DNA from 2 places in the Pararhizobium sp. IMCC3301 genome. Region 2 is predicted to be linked to the other one. Evidence: predicted binding sites of a transcription regulator. Region 2 holds the regulator's gene; the other holds the start of a gene.

What was found. The regulator HrcA, encoded in region 2, represses chaperone genes, less so after heat shock. The targets are predictions, from matches to a motif close to GTTAGCACTCNCNNNNNGNGAGTGCTAAC.
Region 1: a site for HrcA is predicted at 3,787-3,815, ahead of groES (co-chaperone GroES). Genes of this name have one in related genera too.

The regions. Positions count from the first base shown of each region.
Region 1 is NZ_CP132336.1:3,558,310-3,570,463, reverse strand. It holds gene RAL88_RS17240 (sigma-54 dependent transcriptional regulator) at 1-1,512, shown strand, start outside; gene RAL88_RS17235 (hypothetical protein) at 1,560-2,210, shown strand; gene RAL88_RS17230 (GNAT family N-acetyltransferase) at 2,207-2,740, shown strand; gene RAL88_RS17225 (DMT family transporter) at 2,751-3,677, shown strand; gene groES (co-chaperone GroES) at 3,876-4,163, shown strand; gene groL (chaperonin GroEL) at 4,222-5,871, shown strand; gene RAL88_RS17210 (hypothetical protein) at 6,126-6,545, shown strand; gene RAL88_RS17205 (hypothetical protein) at 7,158-7,319, shown strand; gene hisG (ATP phosphoribosyltransferase) at 7,540-8,277, opposite strand; gene RAL88_RS17195 (ATP phosphoribosyltransferase regulatory subunit) at 8,270-9,430, opposite strand; gene hisS (histidine--tRNA ligase) at 9,442-10,977, opposite strand; gene RAL88_RS17185 (DNA-3-methyladenine glycosylase I) at 11,077-11,718, opposite strand; gene RAL88_RS17180 (hypothetical protein) at 11,727-12,131, opposite strand.
Region 2 is NZ_CP132336.1:2,408,664-2,420,817, forward strand. It holds gene ehuC (ectoine/hydroxyectoine ABC transporter permease subunit EhuC) at 1-609, opposite strand, end outside; gene RAL88_RS11670 (transporter substrate-binding domain-containing protein) at 700-1,548, opposite strand; partial or broken gene RAL88_RS11675 (transposase) at 1,777-1,881, shown strand; gene gshB (glutathione synthase) at 1,917-2,855, opposite strand; gene RAL88_RS11685 (YraN family protein) at 2,865-3,242, opposite strand; gene rsmI (16S rRNA (cytidine(1402)-2'-O)-methyltransferase) at 3,239-4,159, opposite strand; gene RAL88_RS11695 (penicillin-binding protein activator) at 4,404-5,624, shown strand; gene hemW (radical SAM family heme chaperone HemW) at 5,675-6,940, opposite strand; gene rdgB (RdgB/HAM1 family non-canonical purine NTP pyrophosphatase) at 6,975-7,616, opposite strand; gene rph (ribonuclease PH) at 7,617-8,330, opposite strand; gene hrcA (heat-inducible transcriptional repressor HrcA) at 8,497-9,579, shown strand; gene grpE (nucleotide exchange factor GrpE) at 9,659-10,339, shown strand; gene RAL88_RS11725 (alpha-ketoglutarate-dependent dioxygenase AlkB) at 10,346-10,984, opposite strand; gene RAL88_RS11730 (hypothetical protein) at 10,981-11,190, opposite strand; gene dnaK (molecular chaperone DnaK) at 11,334-12,154, shown strand, end outside.

The DNA.
Region 1 (12,154 bases), 1.1 Mb from region 2:
TATTCAATTCTGCTGATTGAGCGCGATGACGGGCAAAAACGTGTTATCGGAACACTTGTCCGCGACCATATGCCTCTGCATCTCAAGCGCACTGTCAAATTGGACACGGTCTGCGATCTGGAGGCAGCCCTCAATCAGGTCAACCTGGCAAGGCCCTGCCTGTTTCTGGCGGATATGGAGAGTGTCGGTGGCATTGAGGGGGTCAAAGCCCTTAAATCTGCCGCACCGGATGCGAAGCTCATCAGCCTGTCGGGACAGGGTGCATTGTCTTCTGCAATCGATGCGATGCGGGCGGGCGCCTGGGATTTCCTGATCAAACCGGTCGGGAAATCCACGTTGCAAAAGCGCGTCAGTGAGGCGTTCATCGCTTATCGCAAGGATTACAGGCAGACGCACGCATCGATTCCATCCCAGGCGCTGCGTATTGCCGCCGCTGAAAAACCCATTGATATCACGGCCGATACCGGCAGTGAGCAGAATGATGTCCCCGCCTTTGAAGGTTTTTTCGGTCGGTCAGGCTGCATGTCAGAACTCTACCGGCAAATAGAGCGTGTCGCACCCTCGGCAGCAGCCGTGTTCATCACCGGAGAGAGCGGCACCGGCAAGGAAGTCTGTGCCGAAGCGCTCCACGCGCGCTCGGGCCGCAAGAACAAGCCCTTTGTCGCACTCAATTGCAGCGCCATCCCGAAAGACCTGATGGAGAGCGAGCTGTTCGGACATTGCAAAGGGGCCTTTACTGGCGCTGTCGCCGACCATCCCGGTGCTGCGGAACAGGCCGATGGCGGTACATTGTTTCTCGATGAAATCGGCGATATGGACATGGCACTGCAGGCAAAGCTGCTGAGGTTTCTGCAAACCGGTGCGGTGCGCCGGATCGGCGATATCCGCTTGCGCCAGGTTGATGTCAGAATAGTATGTGCCACCCATCACGACCCGCACAAAGCGGTCGCGGAAAAGCGATTTCGCGAAGATCTGTTCTACCGGCTGCATGTGCTGCCAATTTTCGTGCCGCCCTTGCGCCAGCGCAACGATGATATTCTGCTTCTGGCCAACAGGTTTCTGCGCCGATATGCCCGTGAGGAAGGCCGCGCCTTCAAGACATTCTCAGCCCAGGCCGAAGCCTGTCTGCGGCATTACCACTGGCCGGGAAATGTCCGTGAGTTGCAGAATGTGGTGCGCCATACCATCGTGATGAATGACGGCAGTGCTATCGAGAGCGGTATGCTGCCTGCCTCGCTGAAGTCCAGTTCGGTTGAGACCGAGGATCTTGCTGTTCGCGCAGCAAGGTCACACGGTGCCACGGATATGATTTTGACGTCAGGCGCCAGGCCCGGAAGTCCGGATTGCCGGCCGTTCTGGCAACAGGAACAATCCATCATCGAAACGGCTTTGATGCGCTATGGCGGCAACATATCGCGCGCGGCGGCAGCGCTGGAGATCAGCCCGTCGACGATTTACCGCAAACGCCAGTCCTGGATGAGCAAGGACGGAAGCCATATATCTGCCGCATAGGCCGTGTTGGCTGCATGTGTCGGGCGGATTTTTGGAGAACAAAAGACTTGCCGGACGGCGATTTATCTGCGGCACTGTTCTGGATTTCCTCAATGTTTCACGGCGTGTTCATACCCTTCAAATTGCGGCCACTGATGGTCGCCCTCACCAGTTTTGCCATATGTTACGGGTCCGTGGGACAAGCGGCGAGCCCGAGCGATCTGGCTGCCGAGGCAGAAGCGCTGGCACGTGAAGGCAACATGCAAGCAGCTATGGAACGGATGCAGCAGGCAGCTGATGCGTTGTGGGACCTGCAACAGCTGAAAACCATCAACGCGGCGATTGTGGTCGAAGACCGCCCGGTGCAGACGATGAGCCTGAAATCCGGTGGCGATCTGACCGTGACGGCGACGCTGGGCGGTTTCGGCTATGAGGGCAGTGAAGAGGACCTGAAGGTCTCCTTCGCGGTTGACGTCGATATCCGTCACTCAAGCGGCCGGGTGCTGGCGTCTATGGCCGATTTTGCCCAGATCAATGAAGCCGTTCCGGGGCGGTTGAGCGAATTCACAATCCAGATGATCGTGACAACGCCGGCCTTGCTGGACGGTGAATATCAGGCCGCATTCACGCTGCGGGATCTGGCCTCCGGTCAGGCCACGCAATTCGCGCTTGGCTTCAGCATCGACGGGGTCGCGGAAGCGAAACCGAGCGCACAGTGACAGCGGCGACGCAATTTCGCATCGAAACAGCGAGTGATGCGGCCGGCGATGGCATTGCCACGCTGATCGCCGCCGTTTTCAGTGAATATGAAGATTGCCCGTTTGTGGAAAGTGAATTTTCCGAACTTGCCGCCGTGTCGCAATATTATCATGCTGTGGGTGGGGAAATCTGGATCGCCAGAGGCCGGACGGAACACAGCGTTGCTGATCCGGCGGACAACGATCACATTGTCGGCTGTCTTGCCATTATCCCGACACGGCAAGCAGGCGTGTTTGAGCTGTTCAAGATGTATGTCGCCCGGGAGGCACGGGGCACTGGTCTGGCACAGCAGCTTTATGGTGAGGCTGTTGGGTGGGCTGCCGCGCGTGGCATGACCACAATGCGGTTGTGGACCGATACCCGTTTTGCAAGTGGCCACCGGTTCTATGAAAAATCAGGATTCGCAAAACAGCCGCTTATTCGTTATCTGGGAGATGCTGCGGACAGTTGGGAATATCTGTTTGTGAGCCACATTCAAGCTTCATCCTGATAGGTCCTCTGTGTCCGACATCACACTCAGCAAACATGATCTGGCGCCGTTTTTCTCGATGACGATTGCAATCTTTTCGCTGTCATTGCTGGATGCCGGGATCAAGGCTGCATCGGCGGATTTGCAGACCTGGCAGATTGTCGTCATGCGATACGGCTTCGGCTGGTTGTTCGCCACCGCCTATTTTCTGCTGCTGGCGCGCCGGACGTCCCTCAAAGACAGGATGGCGCGGCTATTGTCGCGGCAGGTGCTGGCGACCAGTCTGCTGCGTTCGGTGTTTGTCGTGCTGACGGCGAGCTGTTTCTTCTTCGCCCTGTCACAGCTTCCGCTGGCGCGCACTGTGACAATCGTCTTCTCTGCCCCGCTGTTTATGGTGCTGTTTTCCAGATTGATTTTGGGCGAGCCTATACCGGCTGCAGCGCTGGCGGCCATCGCGTTCGGCTTTGGCGGCGTGCTGGTGATTTTTGGCGACGCGCTTTTTCAGCCCCTCGCCGGTGCGCTGATTCCAATGGCCAGCGCCCTGCTGGCGAGTATCTTTTATGCTCTGTCCATCGTGTTGTCGCGCAAACACACTGCCCACACCCAACCGGAAGAAATGGTGATGCTGCAATCAGGCTTTGCGCTTGTTCTGGCTCTGCCCTTCGGATTTCTACCGCTGCCACAGATGAACCTTGTCGTTCCTGATCTGCAGATCCTGTTGATGTTCAGCGGCATCGGGTTCCTCGGTACCGCCGGACATTTGATGATTGTCTGGGCCTTAAAGCGGGAAAGCGCGTCCCGGCTTGGCCCGATTGAATATACCAATCTGATTTGGGCGGTGATCTTCGGATTCCTGTTTTTTCAGGAACTTCCTTCATTGCACACTCTGGCAGGTGCCGTGCTGGTTGTGCTGGCCTGTCTGGTGGCGGGCCGCAGCAAACCGCCACGTGCGACCTGAAGCATGCTGGAATTGGATAATAGAAGCGGGCGAGGCCTTAAAAATTCTGGCTGCGAATTGTGTTTCTCTGTTGACACAAAGCCCGGCAAACACTATCTCCCGGCAGTCCGCTAGCACTCTATCAGAGTGAGTGCTAATTCATATCGAAACCAAGGTTTCGCATCCGTCATGGATGCCAAGCAGAAGGAAAAGAAGACGATGAAATTCCGTCCTCTCCACGACCGTGTGGTTGTTCGCCGCGTAGAGTCCGAGGAAAAAACCGCAGGTGGGATCATTATTCCAGATACCGCCAAGGAAAAACCGCAAGAAGGCGAAATCGTTGCCGTAGGCGCTGGCGCCCGCGACGAAGCCGGCAAGGTTCAGCCGCTCGACGTCAAAGCTGGCGACCGTGTTCTTTTCGGCAAATGGTCCGGCACTGAAGTCAAGCTTGACGGCGAAGACCTGCTGATCATGAAAGAATCCGACATTATGGGCGTGGTTGGCTAAGCCAGAGCGCTGTTCACCACTTCAGATTTTTACGACTTGAGAGAAGGATCTCAAAATCATGGCTGCTAAAGAAGTTAAATTCGGCAGCGACGCGCGCGATAAAATGCTGCGTGGCGTCGAAGTTCTCGCCAATGCTGTAAGAGTAACACTGGGCCCCAAAGGCCGTAACGTTATTCTCGACAAATCTTTTGGCGCACCGCGCATCACCAAAGATGGTGTTTCGGTTGCCAAGGAAATCGAACTGGAAGACAAGTTCGAAAATATGGGCGCACAGATGGTGCGCGAAGTTGCCTCCAAAACCAATGAAAAAGCAGGCGACGGCACAACAACTGCAACTGTGCTGGCTCATGCCATCGTCAAGGAAGGCGCCAAATACGTTGCCGCCGGCATGAACCCGATGGATCTCAAGCGCGGTATTGACATGGCTGTTATTGCAGCCGTTGCCGATCTTGAAGCCCGTTCAAAAACCATCAGCACATCTGAAGAAGTTGCCCAGGTTGGCACAATCTCCGCCAATGGCGACAAGATTGTCGGCGAGAAAATTGCCGAAGCCATGCAGACCGTCGGCAATGAAGGTGTCATCACTGTCGAAGAGTCCAAAGCGCTCGAGTTTGAACTTGAAACCGTTGAAGGTATGCAGTTCGACCGTGGTTATCTGTCGCCCTATTTCGTGACAAATTCCGAAAAGATGATCGCAGAACTGGAAGACCCGTATATTCTTCTGCACGAGAAGAAGCTGTCTAATCTGCAGGCCATGCTGCCAATCCTTGAAAAAGTTGTGCAGTCCGGACGGCCTTTGCTGATCATCGCTGAAGATGTTGAAGGCGAAGCCCTGGCAACTCTGGTTGTCAACAAACTGCGCGGCGGCCTGAAAGTGGCTGCTGTCAAGGCACCTGGTTTTGGTGATCGCCGTAAAGCGATGCTGGAAGACATTGCCATCCTGACCGGTGGTGAAGTGATTTCCGAAGATCTCGGCATCAAGCTGGAAAACATCGATATGGATATGCTCGGCACAGCCAAGCGCGTTTCCATCACCAAAGAGAACACGACTATTGTCGATGGTGCCGGTGCCAAGGAAGGCATCGAAGCACGTGTTGCCCAGATCAAAGCCCAGATCGAAGACACCACATCTGACTATGATCGCGAAAAACTGCAGGAACGCCTTGCCAAGCTGGCCGGCGGTGTTGCCGTTATCCGTGTCGGCGGTGCAACCGAAGTTGAAGTGAAAGAGCGCAAAGACCGTGTTGATGATGCTCTGAACGCAACCCGCGCTGCTGTCGAAGAAGGTATCGTACCAGGCGGTGGCGCTGCTTTGCTGCGGGCCACTGTTGCCGTCGGTAAACTGACTTCCAAAAATCCGGACATTCAGGCTGGTATCAAGATCGTTCTGCGCGCATTGCAGGCTCCGATCCGCCAGATTGCCGAAAACTCGGGCGTTGAAGGCTCTGTCGTCGTCAACAAGGTTCTGGAAGGCAAAGACCCTTACGGTTTCGATGCCCAGACCGAAGAATATGTCGATCTGATCGCAGCCGGCATTATCGATCCGACCAAAGTGGTGCGTACAGCCCTTCAGGACGCGGCTTCCATTGCCGGCCTGCTGGTGACGACTGAAGCCATGGTTGCTGACAAACCTTCCAAAGAAGGTGCCGGTGGCGGTGGTGGCGGCATGCCAGGTGGCATGGGCGGCATGGGTGGCATGGACTTCTAAAGTCCGGCATCAATCTGATCTTGAAGAAGGCGGCCATCGGGCCGCCTTTTTTGTCAAACCGGCCTGCATCTCCGGGCCGCGGCACGGCGCCGCACTAGCGCAAAAAATGGATTTTCAACCCCGCCATCAGTGAACAAACTGTTAACTTATAATAATCAAAGCAATTGAAACTTTTCCCTACCCGGATCGTTACTTTGACATGCTGAGTATAAACGATCCATTTGAATTTCAGCGAAATCAAAAAGGGAAATGATATGACTTTTATTAAGAAAATTGCCCCTATTACACTTGCTAGCTTTCTGGCGCTGAGCGCATCAGCCGCCGTCGCAACGAGCGATACTGTCACTGAGTCTACAGGCACATTCAACGCCGCAACAGACTCCTCGCCAGATGCACAGACCCCTGGTCAGACCGGTCTTGCAGAATCCAACAATGCAACAGCCGTGACAGGCGAAACCATGCTTAATTGCGAAACGTCCGGCGTGTTCAATTCAGCCAATGAAACTGCACCCGATGCCATGACACCAGGTTGCACGGGTATTGCTCTTGAAAACAATGAAACTGCAATGACCGGAGACGATGACAAAGAATCGTCAGGCGTGTTTAACCCGGCCAATGAAACGTCTCCTGATGCGCAGACTCCCGGTCAGACCGGTACTGCCTCTACAAACTAACAGATGAGCGTCAGCTGATTACGATCAGCCCTCTCACACGCGAAAGACGTATGGTGTTCCGCACCATACGTCTTTTTTGTTGTGGCGGCAGATGCGGCTCACCGTTGAGATGTGCCAAACCGGCTACGCTTTAACGCCGTTCATGCCCTCATCGTTGTATCTCGCACCGGATAAGGCTGGTTGCCGATCATCTTATCGCTGTGATTGCAGACACTGCCAACAGACTGGCTTGCGCCGCACAACCCTGATGCACGGATAGTCGCTGCCCGCGAAACTTCGGCTGTCAGCAGGAAAATATGATGTGGATTTGGCCTTCATGGGCGGTAATTCCGGCCGTTTCCCCAGATTTTTCAGGTCTTTCCCGGACACGGCCTTGTCACAAGACTACACACATTGGTGAAGCTGCATTGTGTTTTCGTGAGATCAGAAATCAAGATTCGCAGAAGTCTGCCACTTTGCCAGATCACTCTCACGGGGCTGTGAATGTTCAGCCAGGTTGAACGGATTGTTCCCGTTTAAATCGCAGACAGTATCACCTAACTTGTATTCATCGAGAGGCACACACCCCTCGCACCAGAGAGAAAACGAAAACCAATAACAAGGAATAAGAAAATGACTTTTCGTAAAATTGCAGCGCCCGTTCTGATCCTCAGTTCAATCGTTCTTGGCGCCTCAGCTGTCAGTGCCAATGTTTACAATCCGGCCAATGACAGCTCGCCTGACGCCATGACCCCTGGTTATACAGGCCTGGCGAAAGACCTTTCCGGCAAATAAGCCGGGAAAACGCAGCAACTGGTTTGTTGCGGCAAAGGATCCCGCCGCCCCACAGTGTCGCCCCTGAGCCGGGCGTCGGGATCTGACAAAGACCATCGCTGATTCCAAGGCCGCCAAAAACAACAAAAAAAATGGCCTTGGATCAAGGAACAAGTTCTCGACTGCCTACGCTTTCAACCGTCCACAAGGATGTCCATCATGTTTTTCAAACGACAAAGCTTCAGGGAGCCACCGCATGTTCAAGACATGTCGGATCGCCCCCGATACGCTCCACAATCTCTCTGGCAAGTTCCAAATTTGCCGATGTCCATGCCGCAGTTTTTGATCCAATCAAGTTGGCTTGCGATCGCAGAACCACCCCATCGGCTAAAATTTTGAGATGATTGGCCTGAAGCGTTGATCCGGTGCTGGTAATATCGACGATGATATCAGCAGACCCTGCCGCCGGAGCCCCTTCGGTCGCACCAAGGCTTTCAACAATCCGGTAGACTCCCAGTCCGTGACTGGCAAAAAAACTCTGAGTCAGCATCCAGTATTTCGTCGCAACCCGCAGGCGCCGGCCATAATGCCGCCGGAACCCGGCGGCGACATCATCCAGATCCTCCATAGTGTTCACATCAACCCAGCTTTCCGGAACGGCCACCACCACATCGGCATGGCCGAATCCAAGTGGTTTTAACAGAGCAATCTTGTCGTCCGCTTGGCGCAGGGTTTCGCGCACCAGATCCTCGCCGGTTATGCCCAGGTGAATTGCCCCGCGCATCGTCTCGCGGGCAATTTCCCCGGCCGAGAGAAATGAAATGTCGGCACTGCGTCCATTGGTAAAGCCGCTCAATCGGCCGAAATAGCTGCGCGAGGAGCCCAGCGCCTCGATGCTGAATCCGGCGTTTTTGAAAACCGCTTCGGTTTGCTCTTTAAGACGGCCCTTTGAGGGAATGGCAAGCACCAGGTCAGCCATGATCACCCTTCCCTTTCGGCATCCGGTCAAGCCACAGCGAAAACCCGACGGCCGGGACCGGCACAGCGGAGCCGAGAATCTCCATCAGCCGGTCATAACGCCCGCCGCCCGCAACCGGCTGGGTTGCGCCATTGACAAACAGTTCAAACACAAAACCGGTGTAATAATCCAAAGGCCGGGCAAAGTCTGATGCAAACACAAAACTGTCTGGCATCAAGTCCCCGGCCTGTCTGGCAAACTCCGACAGACGGTCTGAAAATTGCGTCAGCCTGGTGCCGAATTCAACCGCGTGGTGCCGCTCAAATTCAACCAGTCTGGCCGGCATTTCCAGCGCCGGGCCACTGAGTTCAAGATAATCCGACAGCACAGTTTCCAGCCGGGTCTTTGCGCCCTCGTTCAAACCAAAATCCTGCGGTCCGTAGGTCTCCAGATAGCGGGTGGCGATATCCTCCGGGCTGCGGCCTGCATGCGGCGACAGGCCCTGAGTCAGCATCATGTCGGCAACAGCTTGCCGCAGCGCCTCAGCGTCGTGCAAGCCTGCTTGCAGGCCGCCGGGCAAGGGCAATGCTTCCGCATCTCCCGGTGACAGGATGCGCTGGATCGTCGGCCTGTCAAGACCTCGGCCAAAGGCGCGGATCAAACGAAGGCGCAGGCCCGAAGGCACGTCAAGTGAGACCAGCAATTGATGAAACAGCGACGGATCGCCGAGTTTCAGTGACAGCTCTGCGTGGCTGTCGGGAATGGTGGCCGCATTGACCGCAATCGTCATGATTTCCGCATCGACAAGATGCGGCGTTTCGGTGCGGCCGAGATGCTCCACCCCGGCCTGCAGAAATTCGTTGGGGCCGGCGTCACGCTGGCGGAACACCGGGCCAAGATAACCGTAGCGGCGCGGCAGATCGATTTCAGACTGCAGATGAAACAGGCAGACCGGAATTGTAAAATCCGGGCGCAGACACATTTCCTCACCCGCCGCACCCGCCGTTATGAACATGCGGCGGCGCAGATCCTCTCCGGCTGTTTCCAGAAACGGGTCGGCCTGCTGCAAAATGGCCGTTTCAATCCGCTCGCACTGATAGCGCTCGAACAGCACGTCAAAGGCCTGTAGTGCCTTGGTCCCGACAGGGCTGGATGATGAAACGCGGGGCACCATTGATCGCGTCCCTATTCCGGCTGATACCGTGCCACGATCGCAGCGACGGCGGCTACAAGATCGGTGCGTTTAATGGTGCTCTGGCCTGGATTTTCTGCGCGCCATTGTTCGTTGTCGATAATCTGCGCCGACAAATGCTTACCCAGAAACAGATCCTTGATCTGCAACTCACCGGCGGCCCGCTCGTCTGACCCTTCAATGACCGCCACCGGCGCATTGCGTTTGTCGGCATAGGCCAGTTGCTTGCCGAAATTCTTGGGATTGCCGAGATACATTTCAGAGCGAATGCCGGCAGCGCGCAATTCGCGCGTCATGGCCTGATAGGACACCATCTGGTCGCGGTCCATGACCAGCACCACAACCGGGCCGAGCTGGTCGCGGTCCGCCAGAAGATCCTTCTGGCGCAGAGCGGTCAGCAGTCGCGACACACCGATGGAAAATCCGGTGGCTGGGACCGCTTCACCGCGGAACCGTCCGACCAGACCATCATAGCGGCCGCCGCCGGCAACAGAGCCGAACTGCACCGGCTTGCCCTTGTCGTTCTCGACTTCAAAGGTCAGCGACGCTTCATAGACCGGGCCGGTATAATATTCCAGACCGCGCACAATATAGGGCGCGATGGCGATGACGCTGCTGTCATAGCCGGCAGCCGCCGTCAGCGCGGCAATCGTCTCCATCTCCTCGACACCGGCAGCAAAATTCTGATTGTCAATGAAGCTTGATGCTTTCAGGGCCGCAAGCGTTGCCGTATTTGCCGCCGCATCGTTGCTTTCCAGGCTGCGAAAATCGACAAATCCCATAATTGTCTCTGTCTGTTCATCGCTGAGGCCAGCTCCGCTGGTAAAGTCGCCGCTGTCATCGAGACGGCCTTTGCCGAGCAGTTTTTTTACTTCACCGACTGGAAATTTGTCGAGTTTGTCGATGGCGCGCAACACCGAAAGGCGCGTTGCGGCATGGTCGAGACCAGCCAGGCCGGCGCTTTCCATGACGCCATCCAGCAGTTTCCGGTTGTTGACGTAAATTACGAATTCACGGTCCGCGCCGCTCTGCACCAGCCCCAGCCTGGCCAGAATATCCGCTGCCATCATGCAGATTTCCGCGTCTGCCGCGACCGATGCAGTGCCCACCGTGTCAGCATCGAACTGCATGAATTGACGGAAGCGGCCCGGACCCGGCTTTTCATTGCGGAACACCCACCCGGCCCGGTAGCTGCGGTAAGGTTTCGGCAGATCCTGATAGTTCTCGGCCACATAGCGGGCAAGCGGCGCAGTCAGATCATAACGCAGGCTCATCCATTGCTCATCATCATCCTGCAGCGAAAATACACCTTCATTGGGGCGATCCGTATCGGGCAGAAACTTGCCCAGCGCATCGGTATACTCAAACAAAGGCGTTTCAACAGGATCAAAGCCATACAGTTCATAGACCGCTTTGATGGTCGACATCATGGCGTCAGCGGCGCGAATGTCATGGACTTCGCGGTCTGCAAATCCGCGTGGTTTGCGGGCCTTGACCTTGTCGGCCTTCCTGTTCTGTTTCGTGCTCATGGGATGCGCAATCGGTTTGCCTGAAAAGTCTGCGATGTCCTAACCCATTGGCCCGATTGCGGCAAGCATGGATGCAGCAGACGCGGTGGCGGCATCTGCTCAAACAGGTCGTTTGAAGCTTGCCCGGGCGGTTTCGACACTGGGGCGGCAGATACAGCCCTCAAGATGATCATTGACCAGACCCATGGCCTGCATGAACGCATAGACTGTGGTCGGCCCGACAAAGGACCAGCCGCGCTTTTTCAGATCCTTTGATATGCGGGTCGATATAGCCGTCTTTCCCAGGGTCATTGCGGCAGCGTGATCCAGCTTTTTCGGACGCTCTGAAGCGGCCGGCTCGAAGCTCCAGAAATAGGCCGCCAGCGATCCGAATTCGGACTTCAGCTCCAGTGCCCGGGCGGCATTGTTGATGGTTGAACGGATTTTACCCTGATGGCGCACGATGCCGGCATCCTGCAACAGGCGCTCGACATCCTGCTCGCCGAATTGCGAGAGAATTTCCGCATCAAAATTGGCAAAGGCGGCGCGAAAATTCTCGCGTTTGCGCAGGATCGTCAGCCACGACAGGCCGGATTGAAATCCCTCCAGGCAGATTTTTTCAAACAGCCGCCGGTCATCATCAACCGGCCAGCCCCATTCGGTGTCGTGGTAAAGCAGGTAATCCGCCTGATTGCCGTGCCACCAGCACCGCACCGCACCATCGGTGCCCTCGATAAGACCATCGGCGAGGGCCTGTGCCATAAAGCGCTCTAGCGCCGTTCCAGGGTCTGGCGCACACCGCGGGCAAGATGTTGTGCCTGTTCCTCGTCAAAGCCGAAATCAATATAGCCGCCATTGGGGATTTCAATGCGCAGAAACAGATTGCGCTGGCCGTCCGAGCGGGTAGCCGCACCGACGGCAAATGTCTTGACCGGCAATGCACCTGCCGGCGAAAAGGCGCGCTGACCGGATTTTTCGCCCGCCGCCTTGGCGCGGTTGTTTTCGGCTGATGATTTGGCGGTCATCACGGCTGACAGCAAGGTCGAAGCCTGTTCCTTGGGAACCACGAGACGGACATTTCCTGCGCCAGCCAGCTGGAGTGTGACATAGGACAAATTGCCGTCGTCGCTGGCGCCGACATTGATGACTTTTTCTAGTTGATTGCCTTCGATCATGACGAACTCTCTGCTGCTGACTG
Region 2 (12,154 bases):
GATCAGGAAGCGGGCAAAGACGTAGTAGATGATCAGCGCGGTGCCGAACGCCTGCGCCGACAAAAAAGTGTTGTTGTTGATCTGGCGGGTTTCAAACATCAGGTCCGTGACAGAGATCAACGCAACCAGCGCCGTGCCCTTCAGGATTTCGACCATCAGATTGCCCCAGGGAGGCAGCATCCCCACCAGCGCTTGTGGCAGGATAATCCGCCACATTCGGCGCATGGGCGACATGTTCAGCGCCACCGCCGCTTCCCACTGGCCCTTGGGCACCGAAAGAATCGCGCCGCGCACCAATTCGGCACCGTAGGCACCATAGCAAAGGCCCACGGTGACAAAGCCCGCCGTGAACTTGTCGAGAGAGATCCCGAACAGGGGCAGGGCGAAGAATACCCAGTAAAGCTGCACCAGCAGCGAGGTGCCACGAAAAATCTCGATATAGATAGTGGCGATGCCGCGCAATGGCTGCGACGGGGCCAGCTTCATCAGCCCTGACAGCACCGCCGCCATAACGGCCACAAGTGCCGCCAGCACGAATTGCGCAATGGTGATCAGCGTACCGGCGACAAGGCGATCACTGTGGGTGACAACAAAATCCAGATAAGACATGTGAGGGTGAGGTTCCGTGACACGTAAAAATAAACCGGACGGCGAAAACTCCGCCGTCCGGCTGTTCGGTACTATCTTTTTTGAACAGGGTCAGTCAGCCTTGCAGGCTTCTGCTGTGGTCTGTCCATCGGGCAGGAACACCGCAGTGTAATTTTCCGCCGCGACCTTCTCCATCATTTCGTCCGAGCCGAGATATTTGGCCAATTCCGCATTGAATTCCTCGCGGAAGGCGTCATCCTCGGGGTGGAAGCCAACGCCGACCGGCGTACGGCTGTTAGCCGGAAACGCCAGCGGATCGGTCATTTCGACCGCGTCCGACATGTCCTGCACGCGTTGCGCCTCAAGCGCATTGGTTGCGCCTGCATCGGCACGTCCTGCGCGCACTGCGGCCAGCATTTCTGTGGTGCCGGGCACTTCCATGATGTTGGCTTCGGGAACGCCCGCCGCCTTGGCATCGGCAATGGTGTTATAGCCCGAGGGCGACACCATCACCAGGTCCTGATCAATGATGTCCTGATAGGTGCCGATCCCCTTCGGGTTGCCGGCAGGCACGACGAATGCGTCACCGAACACGCCGATCGGCTCTGAGAAATCCATATTCTCGCAGCGTGCGGCCAGAATATACATCCCCCCGGTTACGATATCGACCCGTGAAGCGATGATGCTGGGGATCAGACCCGCCCAATCGGTTAGCACAGGTTCGACATTCGTATGCCCCATGCGCTCCAGAACGGCGATCGTAATATCGTTAACGAAACCTTTGGCGGACCCATCCTCACCGGCATAGGCCCAAGGCGGCGCAGCGGCAAAGCCCAGACGTATCGGCTCTCCGGCTTCCAAACGATCGGCCAACGGACCGGCCTGCGCGGTAGCGGCGGCAATCGTGGCACCCAGTATGAATCCCAGTGTTCTCGTGATCGTAGTTCGTATTAAGTTCATCGGTTTTCCTTGTTTTAGCGCCTGTGCGGCGTCCGAAGGGAAATGGTCTGAAGCGGAAAATCCCGCCAGAGTTGGCATAGCCTTGCAAGGCTATCACCCCGCGCCGAATGCGCGGTTCCCAAGCTCACAACTATGCAACTTCCCTTCTGGTTCCGCAACCGGGTCGATCCACCTCACAGACCGGATCACTATATTTGAAGGCGAAACAGACATTGAAATTTGGCGTTTTGGCGTGATCTGCCCGAGTGCTATGGCCCATATACCACTTGCTACAAACGGTTCGAACGATGGCGTTGCACAGGCGTTCAGGATCGTATCCTGGCCGCCATCTCGCATCGGGAAGAAACCGGGATGTGACTTCTGCAGCTTTAAACCTTGGCCTCGATGGCATCCCAGATCAGCGAAGCGATGTCAGCGCCGCCGAATTTTTTCACTTCCCGTATGCCGGTTGGGGAGGTGACATTGATTTCCGTCATGTAATCGCCAATGACATCAATGCCGACAAAGATGAAACCGCGCTGCTTCAGCGCCGGGCCGATGCGCTCGCAGATTTCATGCTCGCGTGCCGTCATGCCAATGGCTTCCGCCCGGCCGCCGACATGCATGTTCGACCGCGCCTCGCCTTCGGCAGGCACCCGGTTGATCGCACCGACGGCAACCCCGTCGACCAGAATGATGCGTTTGTCACCGGCCCGCACATCAGGCAGGTATTGCTGCACCATGAACGGCTCGGGAAACGCCTGTTCGAACATTTCCAGCAGCGAAGCCAGATTCTGGTCCGCGCCTGTCAGTCGGAACACACCGGCGCCGCCATTGCCGTACAGTGGTTTCAGAATAATATCGCCGTGCTCCTGTCGGAAGGCCCTTATATCATCACGATTTCTCGAAATCAGCGTTTTCGGCATCAGATCGGGAAACTCGGTGACGAAGATTTTTTCCGGCGCGTTGCGCACGTGAAACGGGTCGTTGACGACAAGGGTCTGCGGATGCACCCGTTCCAGCAGATGTGTCGTGGTGATGTAATTCATGTCGAATGGCGGGTCCTGACGCAGCAGCACCACGTCCAGATCCGCCAGATTTCGCATTTCCTCGTCGCCGAGAGAGAAATGGTCACCCTTCACATCCTGGACGGTCAGCGGTGCCATTCGCGCCCGGACAGTGCCATCAAGCATCATCAGCTGCGCCGGTTCATAATGATGCAGGACATGGCCGCGTCTGGAGGCTTCCAGCAACAGGGCAAAGCTCGAATCGCCACCAATCTGAACAGTGGAAATATGGTCCATCTGGACCGCGACCTGGAGTGACATAGACGTACCTCAGAAGGGATCAGGAGTGTCGAAAGCCTGTTTCAGATGGACCGGCCAGCGCCATGGCGCAAGGGCTACCACATCAAAGCGCGTATTGTAATTTGCGAATTTCGGATGCCGTGACAGCCAATGATCAGCCGCGCGGGCAATGCGCGCCTGGGCGGTGGGGTGGATCGATTCCAGTCCAGCGTCAATAGTGCTGCGCCATTTGACTTCGACAAACACCACAAGCTGGCCCCGGCCCGCCACAAGATCAATTTCTCCGACGGGGGTTCTGTAACGCCGGCTCAAAATGGCAAACCCCTTGGCCCGCAACAACAGGGCGGCTTTTGTTTCGGCTTGTCTGCCACGGGTTTCAGCCCGTTGGCGTCGATCAGGCCGGCTCATTCGCCATCGCGCAACTGCAAAGCGCGCTGGTAAATTTGGCGGCGTTTCAGGCCACTGATCATCATCACATCATCCACCGCCTGTTTCAGCGACACCTTCGCCAGGCGCTCGGCCAGCGCACCATCCAGATCAAACGCGTCGCCCTGTTGTGTGCCGCGCCCGATCAGCAGCACGATTTCCCCTTTGGGAGAAGGCGCGGCGTCAAATTCCCCGGCCAGTTGACCCAGCGTGCCGCGATAAAATGTCTCAAACCGTTTGGTCAGCTCGCGTCCCACCACCGCCGGACGGTCTGCGCCCAGTACATTGACAGCGGTTTTCAGGCTGGCCGCGATCCGCTTCGGGCTGTCATAGAAAATCACGGTTGCAGCAAGAGCGCCGGCGGATCGAATCAAGTCAGCTCGGGCTTTTTCCTTGCTCGGCAAAAACCCGATGAAATGGAACTGGCTGTCACCAAGATCCGCCGCCACCAACGCCGCCAGAACGGCAGATGCGCCTGGCACAGGAACAACCTGATGTCCCGCTTCCAGAACCTGGCTCACCAGCCGGCTGCCGGGATCAGAGACCAGCGGTGTGCCGGCATCACTGATCAGCGCCACTGGCCCGCTGTCCAGAGCTTCGATAATTTTGCGCCCGGCCGTCTCCGCATTGTGCTCATGATAGGCCATCATCGGCGTGGTGATGCCGTAATGCGACAGCAGAACCCGGCTGACACGGGTGTCTTCACAGGCAATCAGATGCGCGCTTGCCAGGGTTTCAAGAGCCCGCAGCGTAATGTCCTTGAGATGCCCAATAGGTGTGGAAACCAGATACAGCCCCGCTTCCAGGCGCGGGGCATGCAGCCGATGCCCACCGATGGAAAACCCGCCTGATTCAGCTATCCTGCCATTATCTGCTATCTTGTCGGCGGGTAGCGCCATTCAAAAACCCTTTTAATCACGATTGCCGGTCAAGAGATATTCGCTGAACGTTTAAAAGTTTACTGGATTTTTTACCTGCAGCACGGTGGAGAGGAGATAATTATGCAATTTGTTACTTTGTTGTGTTCCCATTTCTCGCGCTTTTGCCGTAAAAGGCAAGGGCGGTTTCCCGATTGGCTCTGCAAGTGAGTCCGGTCAGCCGGCTGCGGACAGGTCCGGGCCGCGAAAACAGTGTGGTATTGCTATGGCTTTTGTAGATTTGTTTAAGCGTCAATGGATTCGGACAGCAGTGCTGGTCGCTGCCGGTGCCGCGTTGAGCGGATGCCTGCCGTCCGGTTTTGGCGGTGGCGGTGGCGGCTCCGGTTTCCGCAATCAGGGCTCGCCACTTGCAGGTCCGACCCAGTCGCCAGGCGGTGAAGTGATCGGCTCCGGCTCGGTGCGTATCGCCCTGCTTGTGCCGCAGAGCGCCACAGGCAATGCCGGCACCATTGGCACATCTTTCAAGAATGCAGCCGCGCTCGCCATAAGCGATTTCCCGAATGCCAATATCCAGATACTGGTCAAGGATACTCAGGGCACGCCGCAAGGTGCCCAGGCAGCCGCAAATGCAGCTTTGTCACAAGGTGTTGAGCTTATTCTCGGGCCGGTTTTCGGTGATGCGGTAAAGCCCGTCGCGGCGCTCGCCGTTCCGCGCTCGGTTCCGGTTATTTCGTTTTCAACCCGCACCGAGGTCGCGACCCGCGGCGCCTTTCTGATGGGCTTCCTGCCCAGAGATCAGGTCTATCGTGCCGCCGCCTATGCCTCCGAGCAGGGCAAAAAGTCATTTGCGGTGCTGGTCCCCAACACCCAGCCGGGTCTCATTTATGAAGGTCTGTTCCGCGAGGCGGCAGCGTCGTTCGGCATTCGCGTGGCTACCATTGCACGCTATGAGCAGGATCGCACATCAATGCAGCAAAAGGTTGCGGAGGTCGCCAAATTATCCTCGTCAATTGACGGTATCTTCATGCCGGACAGCGCCGGATCTGTCACGTTCCTGGCTCAACTTCTGGCGGCGGCAGGAATGCAGTCACCGCGCGTGCTCTATGTCGGATCAGGTCAATGGGATGATCCGAAAATTCCGGCAGAACCGGCCTTGCGCGGAGCGATTTATGCTTCAGCGCCGAATGATCGTTTCCAGCAATTTTCCAGCCGCTACCAGCAGGCCTACGGCTCGCCACCGCCGCGAAATGCCTCCCTGGCTTATGATGCTGCAATACTCGCGGCAGGCCTGACGGCGCGATTCGGTGACCAGAAATTCAGCCAGCGGGTGCTGACCAATCCAGATGGATTTGCCGGTTTAGATGGCGTGTTCCGGTTCAATTCAGACGGCACAAATACCCGCGCCATGGCCGTTTACGAGGTTCAGTCCGGTGGCGCGCGGGTTGTCAGCCCGGCCCCGACAAGTTTGAGCAATCGCGGTTTCTAAAGCGGTTGATGAATAGCGAACCAGAGTGTTCAATGTAATCATCAAATGCGCTAAATCGCCAGATCGGCGACCACTGCGTCCAGCACGATGGCACCATCTTTAGTGGCGCGGATGCGGTCTTCACTGTTGGAGCCTGCGGCAATCGGCGCAAGCCGTTCGATCATGTTATGGCTCAGCAAATCTTCCACCCGTCGTGGATCGATGCGGCGGCCTGACAGCGCCTGATAGCGGGCCAGATCGATGCCCTCATGCAGCCGCAACCCCATCACCAGAAATTCGTCACCCTGTTCTTCAGCCAGCAATTCATCATCGGTAATGGTGCCGTGCTGGTTGGCTTCCACCAGCGACAGCCAGCGTTCAGGATTGCGTTCCGTTGCCGTTGCAAAGCGTGACCGGCCATTCGTCCCCACAAGCCGGCCGTGAGCACCGGGGCCGACACCGACATATTCGCCATAGCGCCAGTATATCAAATTGTGCCGGCTTTCAGCGCCGGGTACAGCGTGGTTGGAGGTTTCATAGGCCGGCAATCCGGCCTCTTCGCAGATGGCTTGCGTCACCTGGTAGAGCTCTGCCGCTTCGTCTTGACTGGGAACCACCAGTTTGCCGGCGTGTTGTAGCGCCCAGAACGGTGTCTCCTGCTCGATGGTCAGTTGATACAGCGACAGATGGTCAGCCGCGTAATCGAGCGCCCGTTTCAACTCCTCCGTCCAGTCTTTCACATTCTGGCCGGGCCGGGCATAAATCAGATCAAACGACAGCCGCGGAAAGGTCTGGCGCGCCAGTTCGATGGCATTGACGGCTTCGTCGACATTATGCAGTCGGCCGAGGAATTTCAGATCGCCATCATTGAGGGCCTGCACACCCAGCGACAGCCGGTTGATGCCAGCCTTGCGATAGGCCTTGAACCGGTCTGCCTCAACCGATTGCGGATTGGCTTCCATGCTGATTTCCGCTTCCGGCTCGACTGCCCAGTGCCAGTGAATGGCGTCCAGTATACCGGCGAGAATTTCCGGTTCCATCAGGGATGGTGTGCCGCCTCCGAAGAAAATGCTTGAAACCTGTCTGTCCGGTGTGCGCTCGGCAAAATGGGCGATTTCGGATTTGAAAGCGGCCAGAAACCGCGCCTGATCAACCGGCTTGTGGCGGACATGGGAATTAAAGTCACAATAAGGGCATTTCGCAGCACAAAACGGCCAGTGCACGTAAATCCCGAACCCGGCATTCCGGGTTGGATGGTCAGGCCCGCCGCTGCCGGAGCGCACTGCAGCGGCAAGTGCGCGCCCTTCCGGTTTGGGGTTGTCAGAATAATGTTCCATCAGTGTCACACGACCGCAATCCTGTTCGTGGAGGTCACAGCCCGAATTTCTCAAACAAAGCAAAAGCACGCGCCCGGTGCGACAGACCCGGCTCACCGCCGGGCCGCGGCCCGTGCTTTTGCTGCGGGGTCATTTCCCCGAATGTTTTATTATGATTCTCGGGCAAAAAAATCGGATCATAGCCAAATCCCTGTGTACCTCTTGGTGGCCAGACGATTTCACCTCTGACAATTCCCTCAAACAGGAACGTTTCACCATCAGGATAGGCCAGACAGAGCGCACTGACAAATTCGGCACCCCGGGCGGCCGGGCTGGTTGCGCCTTTTGCCATCAGCGCCTCCTGAACATTGCGCATGGCCATCATGAAATCCCGGTCCGGTCCGGCCCATCTTGCCGAGTAAATTCCCGGATCGCCGTCCAGAGTGTCAACGGACAGCCCGGAATCATCGGACAATGCGGGCAGGCCCGTGGCATGGGTCGCGGCCAGAGCCTTCAATTCTGCATTAGCGGCAAAACTGGTGCCGGTTTCTTCCGGCTCCGGCAAATCCAGCTCTGCCGCTGAGACCACTTCAATGCCATGGGGTGCGACAAGATCGCGGATTTCGCGAAGCTTGCCCTCGTTGTGACTGGCCAGCACCAGCTTGCCACCATTGAGTTTGCGAGCCGGGCGGTTCATTTACATGATCGCCATGTTCTGCAGCGAAACCAATTGGCTGATCCCGGATTTCGCCAGCTCCAGCAGCTGATTCAACTGGCCTTCGGTAAACGGTTCCTGTTCTGCCGTACCCTGGATTTCAACAATGCCGCCGGAACCCGTCATGACGAAATTGGCGTCGGTGTCGGCCGCCGAATCCTCATCATAGTCAAGATCCAGCACAGGCGTTCCCTGGTAAATGCCGCAGGAAATGGCCGCAACATTATCTTTCAGCACGGTGCCGGTGATCAGATTTCGCTGGCGCATCCAGCTCAGACAATCGCTCAAGGCGACCCAGGCCCCGGTGATCGCCGCCGTGCGTGTGCCGCCATCCGCCTGGATGACGTCGCAATCCAGCGTGATTTGGCGTTCGCCGAGCGCCTGCATATCCACCACGGCGCGCAATGAGCGCCCGATCAGGCGCTGGATTTCCTGGGTTCTGCCCGACTGTTTGCCGCTGGCCGCCTCGCGGCGCATGCGCCCGCCGGTGGAGCGCGGCAACATGCCGTATTCTGCGGTCACCCAGCCTTTGCCGCCACCGCGCAGCCAGGGCGGCACGTTTTCGGCAAGACTGGCAGTACACAGCACATGGGTATCGCCGAATTTCACCAGGCACGACCCTTCAGCGTGTTTTGAGACATTGCGGTCCAGAGAAACGGCACGCAGGGCATCGGCGGTACGATTGGATGGTCTCATGGGTCTTTAATCTCTTCATTTTCAGCGATTCACGCATCTTGATAGACAAGCCGGACCGGAAAGCAAAGCAGAGAAACCGTAAGATGGTTAGGGCTGTCACAAGTTTCACTTTTCATGATGCCCGGCAGACACTAAGTTCTATACCTGTAATCCGAGTTTCTGCGGAATGGTGACGATGGCCTCTGTCAATCACTTGTTTGATCAAGATCTGGACGAACGCTCCCGTCAGGTGTTCCGGCGGATTGTCGATGCGTATATGGAAGATGGTGCGCCGGTTGGCTCACGCAATCTGTCGCGCAGCCTGGCACTCAACCTCTCGCCTGCCTCGATCCGCAACGTCATGTCCGATCTGGAACAGATGGGTTTGATCTATGCGCCGCATATCAGCGCCGGTCGTCTGCCGACGGAACGCGGGTTGCGGTTTTTTGTCGATGCGATGATGGAAATAGGCGATCTCGACGAGCAGTCACGCCAACAGATCGATGCCCAGTTTGGCAGTCCCAGAACTGATAATCCTGGCGAAACGCTGCTCGCCGATGCCAGCCGCATGCTGTCCGGCGTGTCGCGCGGGGCAGGGCTTGTTCTGACCGGAAAACGCGAAGTGCCTTTGAAGCATATCGAGTTTGTCCGCATTGAGGATGGCCGCGCCCTGGTGGTGCTGGTGGCGCAGGATGGTGCGGTGGAAAACCGCATCATCGAGATTCCAAAAGGCATGCCGGCGTCAGCTCTGGTCGAAGCATCGAATTATCTCAATGAAGGATTGCGCGGCCGCACCCTTCCCGAAGCGCGCCAGGAACTGCAGCAGATGCTGGACTCTCAGCGCCGCGAACTGGATGATCTGACTGCACGGCTGGTAGAAGCGGGACTGGCGACCTGGGCCGGTGTCAACAAGGGCGCGCGCAACGCCCAGAATCTGATTGTCCGGGGCCGTGCCAATCTGCTGGAAGATGTCAGTCAGGGCGAGGATCTGGATCGCATCCGCCTGTTGTTTGAAGATCTGGAGAGCAAGTCCGACCTGATTGAACTGCTGGGTTCCACCGAAAGCGGCGACGGTGTGCGGATTTTCATCGGCTCGGAAAACAGCTTGTTTTCCATGTCCGGATCATCGCTTGTGGTCGCGCCCTATCACAATGCGGAAGACAATGTTGTGGGCGTGCTCGGCGTCATCGGACCAACCCGCCTGAATTACGGCCGCATCATCCCTGTTGTCGATTATACCGCCCAGCTTTTGGGAAAAATGCTCAGTTAGACCGATTGAAGGTTGATTTTTCACTTGCAAGCTTCGATATCCCGACCATCAGATTAAATCGAAAAGACCGTGATCGATCATGAGTGACGAAACCAGAAAAATTGATGAATTGAAAAACCAGGCGGCGGACATTGATATGTCAGAAACCGGCGCGCAGGACGAAGCTGCCGCAAACAGCGCGTCGGAAGCCGCTGATACTGCGCAGCGATCGCCGGAAGAAGTGATAGATGCGCTGTTGCAGGAGAACCAGGATCTGCGCGACGAAAAAGACGCGGCGAAGGACCGGATGCTGCGCGTTGCCGCCGACATGGAAAATCTGCGCCGCCGCACCCAGCGCGATGTTGCGGATGCCCGGCAATATGCGATTTCAAACTTCGCCCGTGATGTATTGAGCATCGGCGATAATCTGGACCGCGCCATTTCCACAGTGTCCGACGAGGAAAAGGAAAATGCCGGAACCACGCTGGCAGCTCTGGTGGAAGGTGTAGAAATGACCGGCCGCGAAATGGTTCGGGTATTTGCCAAACACGGTGTCACCAAGGAAGAACCGGTCGGCCAGAAATTTGATCCGAACCGCCATCAGGCGATGTTCGAAGTACCGGATGCCTCGGTTTCCAGCGGCACTGTCGTGCAGGTTATGCAGGCCGGCTACATGCTCGGCGACCGGGTCTTGAGGCCTGCCATGGTCGGTGTCGCCAAAGGTGGTCCGAAGATGTCCCCGAAAGCCGGCCCTGCAGAGGACACTGAAGACGAGGCGTAGAGCGTATCAGACCAAGCGCTGCTCCGTCTCGACCGGTTCTTCATGGACGCGCCGCAGTGTCAGATTAATCCGGCCCGGTGCCTTCAGCAGGGTTGATGTGCCGGGATAGATTCGGTCGACGCCGTGAAACGCCAGGCGTTGCTCGCCGCCCATCACCAGAACATCCCCGGATTGCAGCTTGAAACTTTGTGTCGCACCACCTCTGTTGACGCCGCCGATGCGGAACCGGCATGTATCGCCCAGTGAGACAGATACAACGGGCGCCGTGAACATGGTCTCGTCGCGGTCCTGATGCAGGCCCATCTTCGCGCCTGGCTCGTAATAATTGATCAGGCAGGCCTGCGGTGCCGGCGCTTGCTCAGCAACGTTGACCCAAAGTTCCTGCAGCATGGCCGGCATGGTTGGCCATGGCTGCCCTGTGACAGGATGCCGGGATTGATAGCGATAGCCCTGCCGGTCTGCGACCCAGCCCAGAGCTCCGCAATTGCTCATCTTTACCGACAGTGCTTTGCCGGTTTTTGGCATGGTGGGTTGAAACAGTGGGGCCTGCAGAACAATATCGCGGACCGCGTCGCGAAGCGCGATCTGGGCCTCCCGATCAAAGTACTCGCGGTAAAGCAACACGCCGCCGCCAAGGTCGATCATGAGTCGGTGATCATAAGTTTTTTGATGTCTTTCATCCGCAGTTTTATCTTTGCCGGTAGGCCGATCCTGATCATCAAAAAGATCAATGTAACTATCAAACCAACCAGCTTCTTAAAAAACCGCCCATTCCGGCGCTTGCAGGTATCGGCCTGCTCTCTTATATACGCCTCGACGCACGGTGACGCCGGATTTTTCCACTGTTTCACGGAACCCTCCCGGCCCACATCAAACGTGCAGTAACAAAGCTGTTGAACAAAGGGGATTTGATCCTAAGTCGTGAAAACAACAACCGATGCCTTGAGGTCGGTGCGATGAAACGGTTCATATCCGCCAAATAAGGAGAGTAAGCATGGCGAAAGTCATTGGTATTGATTTGGGAACTACCAATTCATGTATTGCCGTTATGGACGGTAAAGCCCCGAAAGTTATTGAAAACGCCGAAGGTGCCCGGACCACACCATCCATGGTCGGTTTCAGCGAGGACGGTCAACGTCTGGTCGGTCAGTCCGCCAAGCGTCAGGCAGTCACCAATCCTGAAAACACAGTGTATGCTGTCAAGCGTCTTGTTGGCCGTCGCTTCAATGATCCGATGGTGACGAAAGACAAAAAGCTGGTGCCTTACCAGATTGTCAAAGCCGACAATGGCGACGCCTGGGTCAAAGCCCAGGGCGAAACCTATTCACCCTCCCAGGTCTCTGCCATGATCCTTCAGAAAATGAAGGAAACTGCGGAAGCCTATCTGGGTGAAAGCGTAACCCAGGCGGTTATTACCGTTCCGGCCTATTTCAACGACGCCCAGCGTCAGGCCACCAAAGATGCCGGCAAGATCGCCGGCCTCGAAGTGCTGCGCATCATCAACGAGCCGACTGCAGCGGCCCTTGCCTATGGTCTGGACAAGAACGATGGCAAGACCATCGCTGTCTACGATTTGGGCGGCGGTACTTTTGACGTGTCGATACTGGAAATCGGCGACGGCGTGTTTGAAGTGAAATCCACCAATGGTGATACCTTCCTCGGCGGTGAAGATTTTGACATGCGTCTGGTCGATTATCTGGCAGACGAGTTCAAGAAGGATCAGGCCATTGATCTGCGCGGTGACAAGCTGGCGCTGCAGCGTCTGAAGGAAGCTGCCGAGAAAGCCAAGATCGAGCTGTCCTCTTCAAGTCAGAC